DNA from 2 places in the Laedolimicola ammoniilytica genome. Region 2 is predicted to be linked to the other one. Evidence: a T-box and tRNA genes for the amino acid it is inferred to sense, from the RefSeq annotation. Region 2 holds a T-box; the other holds one or more tRNA genes.
The links. The T-box of region 2 lies ahead of metG (methionine--tRNA ligase). A T-box ahead of a tRNA ligase gene usually reads a tRNA of that ligase, here a tRNA-Met.

Region 1: it encodes a tRNA-Met, which carries the amino acid that the T-box ahead of metG (methionine--tRNA ligase) is inferred to sense. The anticodon was not compared.

What each region holds. Positions count from the first base shown of each region.
Region 1 covers NZ_JAOQKC010000023.1:11,006-19,838, forward strand. The annotation lists gene OCV63_RS14025 (GNAT family N-acetyltransferase) at 1-404, opposite strand, end outside; gene ispF (2-C-methyl-D-erythritol 2,4-cyclodiphosphate synthase) at 545-1,087, opposite strand; gene OCV63_RS14035 (DNA-deoxyinosine glycosylase) at 1,129-1,623, opposite strand; tRNA gene OCV63_RS14040 (tRNA-Met) at 1,981-2,054, opposite strand; tRNA gene OCV63_RS14045 (tRNA-Val) at 2,060-2,132, opposite strand; gene nudC (NAD(+) diphosphatase) at 2,305-3,147, opposite strand; gene thrS (threonine--tRNA ligase) at 3,219-5,132, opposite strand; gene OCV63_RS14060 (SEC-C metal-binding domain-containing protein) at 5,152-5,658, opposite strand; gene OCV63_RS14065 (CotH kinase family protein) at 5,756-7,480, opposite strand; gene OCV63_RS14070 (phosphodiester glycosidase family protein) at 7,582-7,926, opposite strand; gene OCV63_RS14075 (hypothetical protein) at 8,277-8,477, shown strand; gene ybaK (Cys-tRNA(Pro) deacylase) at 8,536-8,833, opposite strand, start outside.
Region 2 covers NZ_JAOQKC010000014.1:12,644-21,476, forward strand. The annotation lists gene rsmI (16S rRNA (cytidine(1402)-2'-O)-methyltransferase) at 1-827, shown strand, start outside; gene OCV63_RS10995 (AbrB/MazE/SpoVT family DNA-binding domain-containing protein) at 895-1,149, opposite strand; gene OCV63_RS11000 (nucleoside recognition domain-containing protein) at 1,383-1,985, shown strand; gene OCV63_RS11005 (spore maturation protein) at 1,990-2,529, shown strand; gene OCV63_RS11010 (DUF885 domain-containing protein) at 2,536-4,542, opposite strand; gene OCV63_RS11015 (50S ribosomal protein L25) at 4,685-5,272, opposite strand; T-box leader at 5,531-5,778, shown strand; gene metG (methionine--tRNA ligase) at 5,992-7,965, shown strand; gene OCV63_RS11025 (ROK family protein) at 8,183-8,833, shown strand, end outside.

The DNA of each region.
Region 1 (8,833 bases), on a different contig from region 2:
ATGAGGCGGAAGTCAAAGGGCGTATAGATGGCCTCGTCAGCGGGCATTAGGAAGGTGAAGGGGCGGCCGTCGGCGTACATATCCCGCAGAGCTTTTGTGAGCAGTTCCCGCATCAGGCCCTGATGGCGGTACGTGACTTTGGTGGCCACCGCTACGATATACTCCGCCGGAATGGACGTACCACGAAACCGAAAGGTATAAGGATTCCGGTGCAGCATGGAGACGATTGCGCCGTTGTCCTCTGCCACCAGGATTTGGTTGTCCTGTGCTTTGATTTGATAATAAAGCTCGGAAAATGCGTCCGCATCCTCCACAAACACTTCGTCATAAAGAGCCCGGGAGCGTATCCGCTCTGCGTCCGTCAGATAATGAATCGTCAAATTTTCCAGTTTATGCTGTTTCATGCCGTTCACCTCATCTACATATCTGTTTTCCAAATATTTTTTCTTAATTCTATCGATGCTTTCTGCAAAAGAATGAACTTAAGATTTTAAAGTTCCATCAACGTAACCTTTTATAGATTTCACTTTGTAATTTTATATCTTTACTTCTGACAGCCGCCACAGCCCGGACAGCCGTTCGGAATCTGCATCACATCTTCATAGGCGTAATTCGCCACCGGAATCAGCGCACAGATGGCCTGAGAGGAAATACCCTCGCCGGTGCCGGTAAAGCCGAGGCCCTCTTCCGTGGTGGCCTTGATGTTAATCTGGCTTTCCTCGATCTGCAGCGCCTTCGCCACATTGGCCCGCATCTTCGGAATATGAGGCGCCATTTTCGGCCGCTGGGCAATGATGGTGGCGTCGATATTGCCCACCACATAATCTTCCTCCTCCAGAAGCTTTCCCACATGCTCCAGAAGCCGGATACTGGAGATTCCCTTATAAGCCGGATCCGTATCCGGGAAATGCTTGCCGATGTCGCCCAGGGCCGCCGCGCCTAAAAGGGCGTCCATGATCGCATGGAGCAGCACGTCCGCGTCGGAGTGGCCTAAAAGTCCTTTCTCATAGGGGATCTCCACGCCGCCCAGGATCAGCTTCCGGTCCTCCACCAGTCTGTGTACGTCATATCCCATTCCTACCCGCATGTTATACCTCTTTCTCCGGGAACCTCTGCCCGGTTTTCTTTTTATTTGTTTAAACTCGCGCCAATCACTTTCCACTGCTCGATCAGCTTCTCCAGCGAACAGGCCGCGTTGGCCGGGCTGGTGGACGGTAAACGCACCGCTGTCCGTCCCGTCGCCGGGAACATGTATTTCTTATAAAGCTTCTCCGCTGTACCTCCATTCACGTAGATCTGCCGGATATCCGCTGTCTCCAAAATAGGCCGGATATCGTTCGGCACCACGTTCCGGATGCTGCTGTCGCTGGAACCCTCGATCTCGCAGCTGGCAATCACGTCCCAGAGGGCGATGCCGTTCCCCAGCAGGAACTTTTTCTTCTCAGGAATCGTCCCCGGCGTCTCCTGCCCCGTCACAGCTGCCAGAACCCGCCAGAATCGATTCTGTGGATGATTGTAGAAGAAATGTCCTTCCCGGGATTTGACCGACGGGAAGCTGCCCAGAATCAAAATTTTCGAATGCTCATCGTAGAGCGGCGGGATCTCATGCTGTACCTGTTCCATATCATTCACCGTATCCTGTCTTTTTCTCTTAGCCAGTATTATAGTACATCCAGGCTCTGAAAACAATATGCCTTATTTTTCATCATTTATGATCGCCAAGCAAAAATCAGAGAAGTTTTCACTTCCCTGATTTTATACCAGCTTCCAATCCTATTGCAATCATTTTCATGAAAAAGAATGTGCCATTGGCACATTCTCGCGCCGAGGCGCGGTTGCTTCAGCAACCATCTACCACTGCGCCGAGTGCGCATCTTTGCAAGCTCTGCTTGCTTTTATGGAATAGGGAATTCTATCGGAATTTCCTATTCCATAAACAAAAGACCCAAGAGCTTTTCAACTCTTGGGTCTGAATCTTAGTAGCGAGGAAGGGATTTGAACCCCCGACACTGCGGGTATGAACCGCATGCTCTAGCCAACTGAGCTACCTCGCCATAAATGGGACCTATAGGGCTCGAACCTATGACCCTCTGCTTGTAAGGCAGATGCTCTCCCAGCTGAGCTAAGATCCCATTTTGTTCTCGGTTTTGACTTGCTGTCCCAACCGACTTGCTTATTATAACCTTACAACCGAAGAAAAGTCAAGCACTTTTTTCAACTTTTTTTCATTTTCTTTTCAGAATCTCCAAAAGCCGCATAAATACTGGGTTTTTTGACCTTATTTTTTACGGGAAAGGTGCTTTTTCACACCTTCCCGTTCTTAAACTGCCAGATCATCTCACTGGTCAGGCTGATGTTCAGAGGCTGGGGCGGCGCGTCCTCTCTGGTGAACCACTCGGCGGTGGCCAGCTCCTCGGTGTCCAGGGTGATGGTCTCATCGTCGCCCTCCAGATCCACAAAGAAGCCCATCAGCACGGTCTCGGAGAAGGACCAGGGCTGGCTCTTGTAATAGCGGATGTTTTTGACCTTCAGGCCCACTTCCTCCATGACCTCCCGGCGAATGGTCTCTTCAATGCTCTCACCAATCTCGGTGAAGCCCGCAATCAGCGCGTAGTAGGTGATGTTATCCCGGCCCGCATACTTTGACATCAAAAGTTTTCCGTTATGTAAGATGCCCACGATAACCGCCGGGGAAATCTTCGGGTATTCCATCTGGCCGCAGTCCGGGCAGCGCATCATACGCTCCTTCGTGTCATGCACCATGGGGCTGCCACAGTGGCCGCAGTACCTGCGGACGTCATACCAGTGCCAGAGCTGATAGCCGGTGATTCCCGCAAAGGACAGCCACTGAGGCTGGGCGTCCCGGAATCTTCGGTTACTCTCCAGGCGGAATCCTTTACGTTCCGGCAGAGCCAGCTCCTTCGCCAGATAAAATCTTTTATCATCCACCGTGAACAGATAAATGATATTCTCCGAAAGCGCTGTCTTCACCTCCGGAAAATCCCGGAATCTGGGAAATGTAATCTCTTCTCCATCCCAGTTCGCCAGTGCGTTATGCTTCTCAAAATACATGAGATAGCTGTCGGCGTCCGGCTTCTCCGGGTGATATTCGTTGTGATAGATATGCGGTGCGATATCCTGTATCATCTGTAACTCCTTTTAAAAACCCCGCCGGAAGGCTTACGCCTCCGGGCGGGGGAATCTGCGTTCAAATAATTTTATGCTTCTCTGCCTTTGGTCTCAATCTCTTTCTTCACGTCAGCAATGAAAGTACCCAGAGCCTTCGCTCCCTGATCGCCCGCCTCGCGGCTTCTGACGGAGACAGCGCCTTCCTCTTCCTCTTTCTGACCTACGACCAGCATGTACGGAATCTTCGCGGTCTGAGCCTCGCGGATCTTGTAGCCGATTTTCTCAGCACGCTTGTCAAGCTCGGTGCGGATACCGGCCTCTTCCAGCTCTTTGCGAACCTTCTCTGCATAATCCATGTACTTGTCAGAAATCGGTAATACACGTACCTGTACCGGAGCCAGCCAGGTGGGGAACGCGCCTGCAAAATGCTCAATCAGGATACCGATGAAACGCTCGATGGAACCGAATACCACGCGGTGAATCATGATCGGACGGTGCTTCTCGCCGTCTGCGCCCACATACTCCAGCTCGAAACGCTGGGGCAGCTGGAAGTCCAGCTGAATGGTTCCGCACTGCCAGGTACGGCCAATGCAGTCTACCAGGTGGAAATCGATCTTCGGGCCGTAGAACGCGCCGTCACCCTCATTTACCACATAGGGCATACCCAGCTCGTCCAGAGCGTCGCGAAGACCCGCCGTAGCCATCTCCCAGTCCTCGTCGCTTCCCATGGAATCCTCGGGACGTGTGGACAGCTCCACGTGATATTTGAATCCAAACATGGAATAAGTATCGTTGATCAGAGCTACGACGCCCTTGATCTCATCCTTGATCTGCTCCGGTGTCATGAAGATATGGGCATCGTCCTGGGTGAAGCAGCGCACACGCATGAGACCGTGCAGCTGGCCGGACTTCTCATGACGGTGTACCAGACCCAGCTCGCCCACACGCAGGGGCAGGTCACGGTAGGAACGGGGCTCTGCAGCATATACCAGAACGCCGCCAGGGCAGTTCATCGGTTTGATTGCGTAATCCTCACCGTCGATGACGGTGGTGTACATATTATTCTTATAGTGATCCCAGTGACCGGAGGTCTCCCAGAGGCTGCGGTTCAGGATAATCGGGGTAGATACCTCTACGTATCCGGCCTTCTTGTGGATCTCTCTCCAGTAGTCGATCAGGGTATTCTTAAGTGTCATTCCCTTCGGCAGGAAGAACGGGAAGCCCGGTCCTGCTTCGTGCATCATAAAGAGGCCCAGCTCCTTGCCAAGCTTTCTGTGGTCACGCTTTTTAGCCTCTTCCATCATGGTGATGTAAGCTTCCAGCTCCTCTTTCTTCGGGAAAGCGGTAGCATAGATACGGGTCAGCATCTTATTGTGCTCGTCGCCTCTCCAGTAAGCGCCTGCCAGGCTCATGATCTTGAAGGCTTTTCCCACGTCCTTGGTGCTCTTTAAATGCGGGCCTGCGCAAAGGTCTACAAACTCGCCCTGCTGGTAGAAGCTGATCTCCGCATCCTCCGGAAGATCCTCAATAAGCTCTACCTTGTAGGGCTCGCCCTTCTCCTTCATGAACGCGATAGCCTCCTCGCGGGGCTTGGTAAAGCGAACGATCTCCAGGTTCTCCTTGATGATCTTCTTCATCTCTGCCTCGATCTTCTCGAAGTCGTCGGAGGTCAGCGGAGTCTCAAAGTCCATATCGTAGTAAAAGCCATCTGCTACGGAAGGTCCGATAGCCAGCTTTACAGTCGGGTACAGACGCTTTACAGCCTGCGCCATCACGTGACTTGCGGTATGACGGAGAACCGGCAGTGCCTTTTCGTCCTTCAGGGTCAGGATGTTCAGGTTACAGTCCTTATCGATCACGGTTCTCAGGTCTACGACCTCGCCATCTACCTCGCCTGCCACAGTCATACGTGCCAGGCCTTCACTTAAGTCCTGTGCAATCTCATATACGGATTTGCTTTCTTCATACTCCTTTACGGAGCCGTCTTTCAGTGTAATTTTCATAATCTTCTCCTCCTGCGCCTTATGCATTCTTTCCGCAGCACTTCTTGTATTTCTTTCCGCTTCCGCAGGGGCAGGGGTCGTTACGGCCGATCTTCGGTCCCTTTACGATAGTGTTTGATTTCTTCTGCTCCAGATACAGCTCATGCAGCTTCTCCTCAGAGAAAATTTCTTTCCACTGGGGCAGCTCGTAGAGCCAGTCTGCCTTGGCGTCTACCATGTTTTTGTACAGCTTCTCTTTGTCAAACTTCAGGGATACAACGGTGTCCTCCTCCATCTCCTCGATAGGGTTCGGCTCTACCAGGCTGTCGTTGATGCCATCCAGGAAGCCTGTCATGGTCATCACGCTCTGTCCGTACTTCTCTGCCAGCTCCTTAACGGTACCCTTTACCTCGGTATCCGGATCGGTCAAAAGCTGCTCGTAGATGCCCTTCTCAATATTGAAATAGTTCGCCCAGAATCTCTGGATGTCACCCTTATTTGCTTTCTCATCGTAGGCCATATCGCGCCACTGTTTCAGTAATGCCATAATTTAATCTCCATCCTTTGCTCTAAAAACTCATGTTCTTTGTGGAACATGCCTCTATCCAATTAAATATAACAGGCAGGGGCGCAAAAATCAAGGGTTAATCCTCCAGTTGCTCCATATATTCCGGCAGTTTTCTGATTTCCTCCAGTATGACGGCAGGGCGCTGCTCCCAGAACTCCCGGATGACGCGGATCTCCTGCTGATGCTGCTCCACCTTCTCCTGATATTCCTGTCCAAAGGTCTCTCCCTCTTTTACGGCCTCTTTCTCTGAGACCGCCCGGATCTGCCAGGACAGCTCCCCGTCCATCTCCGCCTCGATCTGCTCCAGCACTGTCTCCACATGCGCCGTGGAAAACGCGCCCTCTGCATATTTCTCCAGGATGGCGGCAAACTGAGCCCGCACGTCTTCCCGCTTCAGCAGTTCTTTCAGCAGTGGGAATTCCTGCCGCCAGCCCACGCTCTCCCCGCCCAGGGCCAACGCCAGTGGATGGGTGCTGTAATGGGTCTCCGGGATCCGGCCCATGCTCAGATCCAGATCATAGAGCAAAAACCGCCATTTTCCATCGGTCCCTGCGCCGCTGTAATCACCGATATCCGAATACCATCGGTAGGCCTTGCAGTTGTTATCCGGCCAGTCCACATTGGCTACAAACATTTCCACCGCGCAGTAGTGCAGAAAGTTATCGATATCTAACCGAGCAGCCAGCTCTTCATACAGCCGGTCGTCCGTCAAATCATAGTGGTAATAGGACATGACCTCCTGCAGATCCTGTTTGGCCTGCTGCTCCTCTTCGGTCAGCTCCTGATCATCCTCCCGGAAAGGCTCCGCCATCCTCCAGCTGCCCTCGTCCGGCCTGGACTGATACAGATTGTTCAGATAAGTCCTGTCAAAATAATCCTCCAACCACTCAAAACCGTAGTATTCCCCGTTGATCCAGACCGAGGCCGCCCGGTATCTGGCACTGCAGGGAAAGCCTGCATCCGCCGCCAGCTGCGCCCCGAGCTCGTTGCGCAGATATCCGTATTCCTGGTCATTTCCGTGGTTGCGGAGCACCACCCGCTTGGAAAATGTCGGCTCCTGCCCGGCTGTACCAGTCTCCTCTCCCTGATTTTCCGGAAAAAGCTCTGTCCGGATCCGCTTTCCGCCGTACTGCTCTCTGGCTATCAGACGCAGGGATTTCACATCCAGCCCCCGTGATAGGCCTCCATTGACCCGGATTCCCAGCTCCTCATCCAGAATCTGCGTCCCGTCCGGCTCCCACATTTCCACCTGGACGACCCGCTCGCCCGCGTCACCCCGCACATTGTAGTTGGCTGGATCCCGGTTACTGATCCACTCATCCGGGTGTTCCAGCACATAGTCGTCCCGGAGCTTTCCCGTCACCAGGATTCCTTTTTCATAGCCAAACAGCTCTTCCGGATCCCCGGTGATAGCCACCACCAGGGTCGAAAATCTGTGTTTTACATTTCTGCCCAGAAAATAAGTCCGGGTGTAGACGTCGGACTGGGTTCCGTCCTCATAGTAAGCGATGGCCCGCACCGGAATTCCGCGGCACTCCTCTCCTGCTTCCAGACGGATCGGCCTCTCATATCGGGCAGTCTCCCGGGATGGCCTGCTCCCGTCCAGGGTGTAATAGATCTCCGACTTCAGAAAGGTGGACAGCTCCAGCGTCAGATCGCTGTCCCAGAACCGCTCCTCCTCCGAAAAACCGATTTCCTGATTTCTATAGGGCTCACAGGCTTTCGCAAAGCCCACCGCAGCCACCAGTGCAAGCACGGTCAGGCACCCGGCCAGCCGTATCCTACGGGTTTTCTTTTTCATTCTTATAATCCACCTTTCTCCAAAGACACAGCATTTATTCTAAAATAGAAAAAAAGGGAAAAAAATAGACAGATCCGAAGATCTGTCTAAAAATTTATCAACTACTCTGTCTGCGCATCGCTCTGGGTCTCGTCCTGCACCTCAGTCTGCGTGTCATCCTGCGGTTTCTCGATATAAACAATGTCGCTGATTTCCCGCTCATCGGCAAACCACCAGCAGGGCTGATTGACAATCTCACCGTTGTCGTACAGGGTCACGGAGCTTCCGCCGTCCAGGTTGTACGCGCTCTGGCATCCCAGTTCCGCAAAGGCCTTGGACAGCTTGTCGAAATTCATACCGCGGCTGTACTGGGTCCGCCGTCCGTCCACTGCCAGAATGATATAGTGGTTGGGCTCCACATAGCCGATGGCTGTCCGCGGTTCAAAGCCACTGATGCTGACGTTCATATTGTCTACCTTAGCTTCTTTCTGTTCTTTTTCTTCTTTTTCATGTTCTCTTTTCTCTCCTCTGCTGTAACGCTAAAATAATTTCCAAAATTTTCCTAACGAGATTATAAACTCTTTCTAAATAAATCGCATGCTTCTTGCAAATGCTTCCCGAAGCAAAACGCCGCCGGCTGTGGGTTCACAGCCGGTGGCGTCGCTAAAGGGGAGGATATAAGTAATTCGTTTCTCTTTTGTCTGGTCTTAGTATGGGCCGGGTTTTCCGCTTTTATACAAAGCATTTGCTATTTTTTTATTTTTATGGTACAAACATAGGTAGACGCTGCCCAGGGGCGGCAGAAAGGACGCTGCGCATGAAAGACGGAAAATTAAAACGAATCCTGGCTCTGTCAGGCGTATTACTCCTGGTCGGTATGTATCTGCTGACTCTGGTGTTCGCCTTCGTGGATCCTACAGCCGGGAAAAACTGGCTGAAAGCCTCGATTGTATGTACGATTTTTATCCCTGTATTTCTCTACGCCTGCATTATGCTGGCGCGTTATCTGAAAAAATAATATTTTCTATTACACCAGACACGAGGCTGCCGCATCACGCAACAGCCTCGTTCGACGTTTATTCCATAATAATATCAGCAAATGTTCCGTTCGCCGCGCGCATTAGATCCTCCGGGTTTACCTCCATCTGGGAGCCCCGTCGTCCGCCGCTGACCATGATGGCCGGAAATTGTTTCGCGCTTTCGTCCAGAACCACCGGAAATTGCTTCTTCATACCGATACAGGTGCAGCCGCCCCGGACATATCCGGTCAGATCAGTCAGATCCTTTAAAGGCAGCATTTCGATGGATTTCTCATGGACAGCCTTGGCCGCCTTCTTCAAATCCAGCTCTGCCTCGATGGGAATTACGAATACA
Region 2 (8,833 bases):
ATCTGTGCGCCACACCCATCGGTAATCTGGAGGATATTACCTTTCGGGTGCTGCGTATCTTAAAAGAGGTGGATGTGATTGCGGCAGAGGATACCCGCAATAGCATCAAGCTTCTGAATCATTTTGAAATTCATACGCCCATGACCAGCTATCATGAGTACAACAAGTTCGATAAGGGCCGGGAGCTGGTGGAGCAGCTTCGGGCGGGCAAAAATATCGCGCTGATCACGGATGCCGGAATGCCGGGTATCTCTGATCCGGGCGAGGAGCTGGTGAAAATGTGCGCGGAGGCGGGCATTACGGTGACGGTGCTGCCGGGAGCCTGCGCCTGCGTGACGGCACTGACGCTGTCGGGGCTCGGGACCAGGAGGTTTGCCTTTGAGGCCTTTCTGCCGTCGGATAAGAAGGAACGCCAGAACGTGCTGGAGGAGCTGAAAAGCGAGACGCGGACGATGATTATCTATGAAGCGCCCCATCGGCTTCTGAAGACCCTTGGGGAGCTTCGTGATACCCTGGGAAATCGGCGGATTTCGGTGTGCCGGGAGCTGACGAAGAAGCACGAGACCATTTTCCGGACGGATCTGGAAGCAGCGATTCGTCATTATGAGACGGAAGCGGCCAGGGGCGAGTGCGTGCTGGTCATCGAGGGCCGCAACCGGGAAGAGATGGAAAAGGAAAAGCAGGCGGCCTGGGAGCAGATGACCATTGCGGAGCATGTGGCGCTATATGAGCAGCAGGGAATCCAGCACAAGGAAGCCATGCGGTTGGCGGCCAAAGATCGTGGCGTATCCAAAAGAGATATTTACCAGGCTCTGCTGGAAGGATAATTTTGCGAAAAGAAAAAACCGGGGACCCATTGTTGGGTTGCCGGTTTTTATGTACCGATAAATATAATTAAATTAAGTTAGCCTTTTTTGCTAATTCCTCAATTGACTTTTTGGAAACCATTTTACCATGGAATTCAATAAGATCATCTCGGTCTCCTGTGAAAATATCCGTCGGTGCATACTTCTTTAAAATAATTTTGTCATCTTCAACATAGATCTCGAGAGAATCGCGTTCTTCAATTCCGAATACTTTTCGTAATTCCATAGGAAGCGTGATACGTCCGAGTTCATCCAGTCTTCTGACCACTCCGGTGTTCTTCATTGCTTCTCCTCCTTCATTTAATGGTAACACTCGATTTCAATATTATAACAAAAAAACCATAAGATTCCAATAGGTAAATAAATTTCTTAATGATATTTTAATGAACAAATTGATAAAAAAACATAAAAAAAGGATAAATTAGCAAAAATTTGGGGGAGATAATATGAAAAGCAAAGAAAATTCCATAAATGCGGATTAGAAAGAATATATTGATAAAAAAGGGAGAAGATGTCATGCTGAATTATCTTTGGGCGGCCATGCTGATCCTGGGAATTGTTTACGGAACTTTACAGGGAAGACTGCCGGAGTTGACGGAGGCAGCGCTTACGTCGGCGGGGGAGGCGGTGAACCTGTGCGTCACTATGGCGGGGATTATGGCGCTGTGGGTGGGGGTGATGGAGATTGCCCAAAAGAGTGGCATCATTGGCCGGGTGTCCCGTGTCATCGGGCCGTTTCTGGATTTCATGTTTCCGCGGCTGCCGCGGGAGCATCCGGCCAGAGAGTATATCACGACCAATGTGATCGCCAATATCTTCGGTCTCGGCTGGGCTGCCACTCCGGCAGGGCTGAAAGCCATGGAGGCGCTGAGCGATCTGGAGGAGGAGCGACGGAAGACCGGACAGCAGGCGCGGAAAAAGGGGACAGCCAGCAACGAAATGTGTACTTTTCTGGTCCTGAATATCGCGTCTCTGCAGCTGATTCCGGTGAATATCATCGCTTATCGGAGCCAGTATGGCAGTGTGAATCCGGCTGCGATTCTGGCTCCTTCGCTGGTGGCGACGCTGATCAGCGCCGTGGTGGCGGTGGTGTTCTGTAAGCTGATGGACAGGGGGTGAGAAAATGGCAAGGGTGATGCTTTACATATCGGATCTTATCGTGCCGTTTCTGATTTTCTATGTGGTGATGGAGGGGCTGGCCGCGAAGCGGCCGGTGTATGATGATTTTGTAAAGGGGGCGAAGGACGGGCTGAAGACGGTGGTGCAGATTCTGCCGACGCTGGTGGGACTGATGGTGGCGGTGGGCGTGCTGCGTGCTTCCGGGTTCCTGGATTTTCTGGCGGGAGTGCTGGGCGGCCTGACGGAGAAGATACATTTCCCGTCGGAGCTTCTGCCTCTTGCTATCGTGCGGATGTTCTCGGCTTCAGCGGCCACGGGGCTGGCACTGGATGTTTTTAAGGAGTACGGGACGGACAGTTATGTGGGGCTGGCGGCGTCCATTATGATGGGGTGTACGGAGACGGTCTTTTATACCATGAGTATCTATTTTATGACGGCGAAGGTGAAGAAGACCCGCTATACGCTGCCGGGGGCGCTGTTGGCGACGGTGGCGGGAATCGCAGTCAGCGTGTGGTTGGCGGGGAAGATGATTTTGAATGGTTAGCTACAACTAATCCGTGGCAGTCCAGGCGGGCAGGTAAGCCTGGAGGATGGAAAAAGGGGCGGGGCCGGTGCGGAGCAGATAGCTGTGGAAATCCTTCAGCGCAAATTGCGCTCCGAGACCATTTTCCGCTTCTTTTTTCAGCTCCAGAATCTCCACCGCACCCAGATAATATTTGAGGTAATTGGCGGGATCCTGCTGGATGGTCTGATAGATCTCGGCGAGTGCAGCGGAATCGGTGACGCTGTAGCCGTTCCAGAATTGGTTCATTTCCGAAGGGGTCCAGCCTTCGTAGTGGATACCCACGTCCGAGCGGGCGTAGAGACCCAGCAGGAAGAAGGAGTTGGCGGCTAAGAGGTCGGCCATATCCGGATCGAGACCGGCGTAGCGGTAGGACAGGCGCTCGGCATAGGTGGCCCAGCCTTCGACAAAGCCGCCGAAGTAGAAGAGGCTGCGGACTGGGGACTGCGGCGGGGTCTGTTCGGAGAGCGTCTGATACAGATGGCCGGGGAAGCCCTCGTGGGCCAGGGTGGTAAAGAGGGTCAGACCGTCGTAATCGGCAGCAGGATTGATGTAGATGACATGATTCCACATGGCGTCCAGGGGTGGCGTAAGGTAGAAGGCGGGGCTTAAGTGCTCCTGGAGGGACGGGGAGACGGATTTGATGGAAATGTGGATGGCGTGGTCAGTGCCGTCAGCGTCCGCGCCGTTATGGGCGTAGCTCGTGGCAGCAGGAAAATCAGTCTGCATTCGGGTCTGTAATTCTTCCAGAATCTGCTCCGGTTCCTGGATTTCGATGGTGCGGGAAATGTCGGTCAGCAGCTCCGGGCGGCGTTTGACCAGCGCGGCCATCTGGCGCACATCGGACAGGAGCTGGCGGTCGATGAGGTCGCGGATTTCGGGCAGGGTGCGGCCGGAGCCAACGACGGCGTCCACCAGGGCCTGATAGTAGGCGCGGCCTTCCGGGTAATGGGCCAGGCCCAAGGGATTCGAGCCGGAGCCTTTCAGGGAGGAGAGGGTTTCGATGAGGTGAGCGTAGGCGGGGAAAACGTGGGATTCGAGCACTCGTTGGTTGAGGTTTACATAATATAAGATTTGACGGTCGGAAAGCTGGTTTTTTTGAGAAAGTTCCGTAAGGCGTTCGGAGAAGCTGGCTGCCAAAAAATGTTCGATGATTGCCTCGGAACCTTCCTCAGGTGTGTCGAGAATCTCATTGGAGCTTCGGACAGAGTCAATATCGGTGGCGGCTATGTTTTCAGGCTTGTTCTGATTACTATTACTTTGGTTGGCGTTGTTGAATTGTGTCCCATTCAGAAAATCCTGACACCCCGCAATCACCGCGTCTGCGCTTTCATCCGTCATAAAAAGTCCAGCCGCAGCCTTCTTCTTTTCATACTCGCATAATTCCTCAAAATACACATCTGTCTTCGCCAGCAGCCGCAGATAGACATCCACATCCGCCTCCGAATCAAAGGTGTACTCCGCCAGCAGCACCGGCAGCTGTGCCTGCACACCCAGCAGCGGACTGCAAACTTCCTCATAATAAGGAAAATGGAGCAGTGTAAGCTCCCGGGGAATCTGCGTGTCCAGGATGTCGAAGGTCAGACGGTTCTGATAAGACAGTTTACTTCGCGGAAAATCCGACAGGGCGGCGAACGCATTTTCCAGAGCGGCGGCTGACCGGGCTTTTGCTTCCTCCGAGTAAGAGCCATAGGAAATCGGGAACTTACGAATTCCGTAAGAAGCCGGGTCAGCCAGCGTGTAATGGAGTGTCAGTGTGCTGCCGGTGACAGATTCCCGGAAGAGTCCGTTGGTGAAGGCTTCGAAGGCCTCATCGGCGGAAGTAGTGTCCGTACCGGGCAGACAGGAGCGGGAGAGAAGCAGAGCCGCCGTTAAAAAAGCAGAGAGAAAAAGAACAACGAGGAAGGACTTTTTGCACATACGGCTGTGGCTGGCAGGCCCGGGATGGGGATTTTTCTGCAAAGTGGAAGGGAAAATTGTGGATAACATGTTCATGGGAAACCACCGAAATAACTCTTGGTGTAGTTTATGAGTAGAACGGGGAAAAAAGAAATTGTTACTTGCAAAAAGCCCATATATCGGACTTTCATGTTCGACATATGGGCTTTTCTGTTCTATTTCCATGTTTGGGTTTGAATTATGCTTCTGCGGTCTCACCGTCAGCGTCTTCGTCAGCCGCTGCGGCATGAACCTCCAGTACGGTAGCAACGGTAGCTTCCGGGGAAGTATGCAGGTCAATGGCAGGATTCTTGGCAATATCCAGATCCTTTACCTTCAGTGTCTCGCCGACCTTCATGTGGCTGACGTCAACCTTGATCTTGTCAACCAGATCTGCGGGCAGTGCCTTGTAGGTAACTTCCTGAAGCATCTGCTGTACCACGCCGGCCTGTACGTCGTCCTGACCAAGCAGGATCACCTCAGCTACGGAATGAACCTTTTCATTGCTTACCAGTGCCTGGAAATCAATCTCCAGAAGCTGTCCTCTTAAGGAATCATAATCGATCTCCTTAATCAGCGCGTCATAGGTCTCGCCTGCGACCTCCAGCATTACCTGGCTTCCTTTTCCTTCGGATCTTAAGATTTTCTCAGCGTCTGCCTTGGTAATCTGAAGAGGAATGGATTCCTTCATCTCGCGGCCGTAGATATTGCCGGTAACATAACCTTCACGTCTAAGTTTCTTGGCTTTCGTCAACATGTCTCTTTTTTCAGCTTTTAAAGTATTCATTTATCTTTTCCTCCAAAATCTGAATCGCTTAGCAGCCTTCCACTTTGTGTAACAAACAGGTATTGTTAAGTGGTTCTATATTTACTTTACGGTGCTTATTATAGCACTGATTTTTTAAAGTTAAAGAGTAAATTTCAACAAAAATGAGCATCGAAATTCGATAAAAAACTGAAAATTTTTAAACGAATAAGAGAAGAAAAGTCGGCAGGCTTGACAAAAGGTTTTGGCCGTGTTACGCTTCTTTTATATGAGCAAAATGCAAACGCGATGAAGAAAAGAGTAAGCTGTATGAACCTTTTACAGAGAATTCCCGGTGGCTGAGAGGGATGGAGGCAAAAGAGCTGAAGATGGTTTCTGAGCGGCACGGATGAACGCAGAAGTTTCTGCGATAAGCCGTGAAGGGTGCGCCCGTTACAGCGTCAGGGTATGCAGGTACCCGCAGAGGTCTGTTTCGTGAGGAACAGGCGAATGGAAGTGGTAACACGGGAATCATCCCCGTCTTCTTTGGTATTGAGGAAGACGGGGATTTTTTGCTCTATAGGAAACATTATACTATATGAAAGTATAAAAGTTGGGTTTCCTATAGAGCAAAACCCTCCGGGGGAGCGCACTGCGGCGGAATGGAATTGTGTCGCTGGAGCGACCCGCCGCAGGCGAAGAATCCTGTTTCACAGGATTCTTATTTAAATTTTCGTTTGCATAGAAAAGAGAGGTAAAAAATGGACAAGAAAAAATTTTATATGACTACGGCTATTGCCTACACATCCGGCAAGCCCCACATCGGCAACACCTATGAGATCGTACTGGCGGACGCCATCGCCCGTTTCCGGAGACTCCAGGGCTACGACGTATTCTTCCAGACCGGTACCGACGAGCACGGCCAGAAGATCGAGCTGAAGGCTGAGGAGGCAGGCGTAACGCCGAAGGAATTCGTAGACAATGTATCTGGCGAGATTAAGCGCATCTGGGATCTGATGAATACTTCCTATGATAAATTTATCCGCACCACCGATGATTATCACGAGAAGCAGGTACAGAAGATCTTCAAGAAGCTGTATGACCAGGGCGATATCTACAAGGGCGCTTACGAGGGTATGTACTGTACGCCCTGCGAGTCCTTCTGGACCCAGTCCCAGCTGGTGGACGGCAAGTGTCCGGACTGCGGCCGTGAGGTTCAGCCGGCTAAGGAGGAGGCTTATTTCTTCCGTATGAGTAAATACGCTGACCGTCTGATTGACCACATCAACAAGCATCCGGAATTCATTCAGCCGGTCTCCAGAAAGAATGAGATGATGAACAACTTCCTGCTTCCGGGTCTGCAGGATCTCTGTGTATCCCGTACCTCCTTTAAATGGGGTATCCCGGTGGATTTCGATCCGAAGCATGTGGTATACGTATGGCTGGATGCGCTGACCAACTACATCACCGGCATTGGCTACGAGTGCGACGGAGAGTCCAGTGACCTGTTCAAGAAGGAGTGGCCGGCGGATCTGCATCTGATCGGCAAGGACATTATCCGTTTCCATACCATTTACTGGCCCATTTTCCTGATGGCGCTGGATCTGCCGCTGCCGAAGCAGGTATTCGGTCATCCGTGGCTGCTGCAGGGAGACGGCAAGATGAGCAAGTCCAAGGGAAATGTACTCTACGCAGACGATCTGGTAGATATGTTCGGCGTGGACGCGGTGCGTTACTTCGTACTGCATGAGATGCCCTTTGACAATGACGGCGTAATCACCTGGGAGCTGATGGTGGAGCGTATGAACTCCGACCTGGCGAACACCCTGGGCAACCTGGTGAACCGTACCGTATCCATGTCTAATAAGTATTTTGACGGCGTGGTGAATAACACAGGCGTGCTGGAGCCGGTTGACCGGGAGCTTCGCGAGGCTGCGGTAAGCGCGGCGGAGAAGGCTTCCGCGAAAATGGACGATCTGCGCGTGGCAGACGCCATCACCGAGATCTTTAACCTGTTCAAACGCTGCAATAAATACATCGACGAGACCATGCCCTGGGCTCTGGCCAAGGACGAGAGCAAAAAGGACCGTCTGGCGACCGTGCTCTACAACCTAGTAGAGAGCATCAGCATTGGCGCAAGCCTCTTAGAGCCGTTTATGCCGGAGACTGCCGACAAGATTCTGGCACAGCTGGGCGCGAGAAAGCGTTCCCTGGAGGTTATGAACATGTTCGGTCTCTATCAGTCCGGCAATAAGGTAACCGACAAGCCGGAGATTCTGTTCGCGAGACTGGACGTGAAAGAGGTTCTGGAGAAGGTTGAAGCTAAGAAGGCTGCGGACGCGGCAGAGCAGGCTCAGCCGGAAGAGGCAAAAGAGGAGGCTGCAGACGTCATCGACATCGAGCCGAAGGCAGAGATTACCTTTGACGATTTCGCGAAGCTGCAGTTCCAGGTGGGCGAAATCATTGCCTGCGAGGCCGTGAAGAAGTCTAAAAAGCTTCTGTGCTCCCAGGTCCGCATCGGAAGCCAGGTAAAGCAGATCGTATCCGGTATTAAGTCTCATTACACACCGGAGGAAATGGTCGGTAAGAAGGTCATGGTAGTCGTGAACCTGAAGCCGGCGAAGCTGGCAGGTATCCTGTCTGAAGGAATGCTTTTGTGCGCTGAGGACGCAGAGGGTAATCTGGCACTGATGACGCCGGAGAAGGATATGCCGGCAGGCGCGGAGATCTGCTAGGTATAAGAAAGAACTGGATATAAAATACAGAAAAAAGCAGTATTCGGATCAAAATCCGGATGCTGTTTTTTTGATCTCATGTTTCGAAACAATATAAAAAAGAAACAAAAAAAGTTTTTTTCGAAAGTAATTTATATTTCTATTGACAAGCGTGAAACTGATCTATATAATGATAAATATAAAATATAACAAAACAAATTCAATTTGGAGAAAAAATATGTGCAAAAAGTACAGGATTGGAATTGATGCAGGTGGAACCAAAGTAGCATACGGTTTGTTTGATGCGGACGGGCAGCTCCTGGATCGGATGCAGCATCCGTCGGATATCAATGCAGATGGCCCGGCCTTCAGCGACCGGATGATTGAGACCATCCGTGAGATCGAGAAGAAGCATAACCTGAAGAACGGGGATTTGCAGGGAATCGGAATCTGCATGCCGTCCTATATTCTTTTTGATACCGGTTACGTCTATCTGACCTCGGCGCTGACGAATATTCGCGATTTTCCCATGAAGGAATATCTGCAGGAGCGTCTGCCGGGTGTAAAGATTGTACTGGATAACGACAGCAATGCCGCAGCCCTGGCAGAGTACCGCAAGGGAGCCGGACGGGGAAGCCGCCATATGATCTATATGGCCACCAGCACCGGAATCGGAAGCGGCATTATTGTAGATGGAAAGCTGTTCCGCGGAAGCTACGGCTGGGCTGGAGAGTGCGGACACATGCTGGCGACGCCGGACGAGGGCATCATGTGCGGATGCCGGAACAGGGGCTGCTTCATGTCCCACGCCAGCGGACGCTACGTGCCGAAGCATCTGAAAATCAAGATGCTGGAGGGCAGGGAAACTTCCATGGTGGACAAGGAAGAT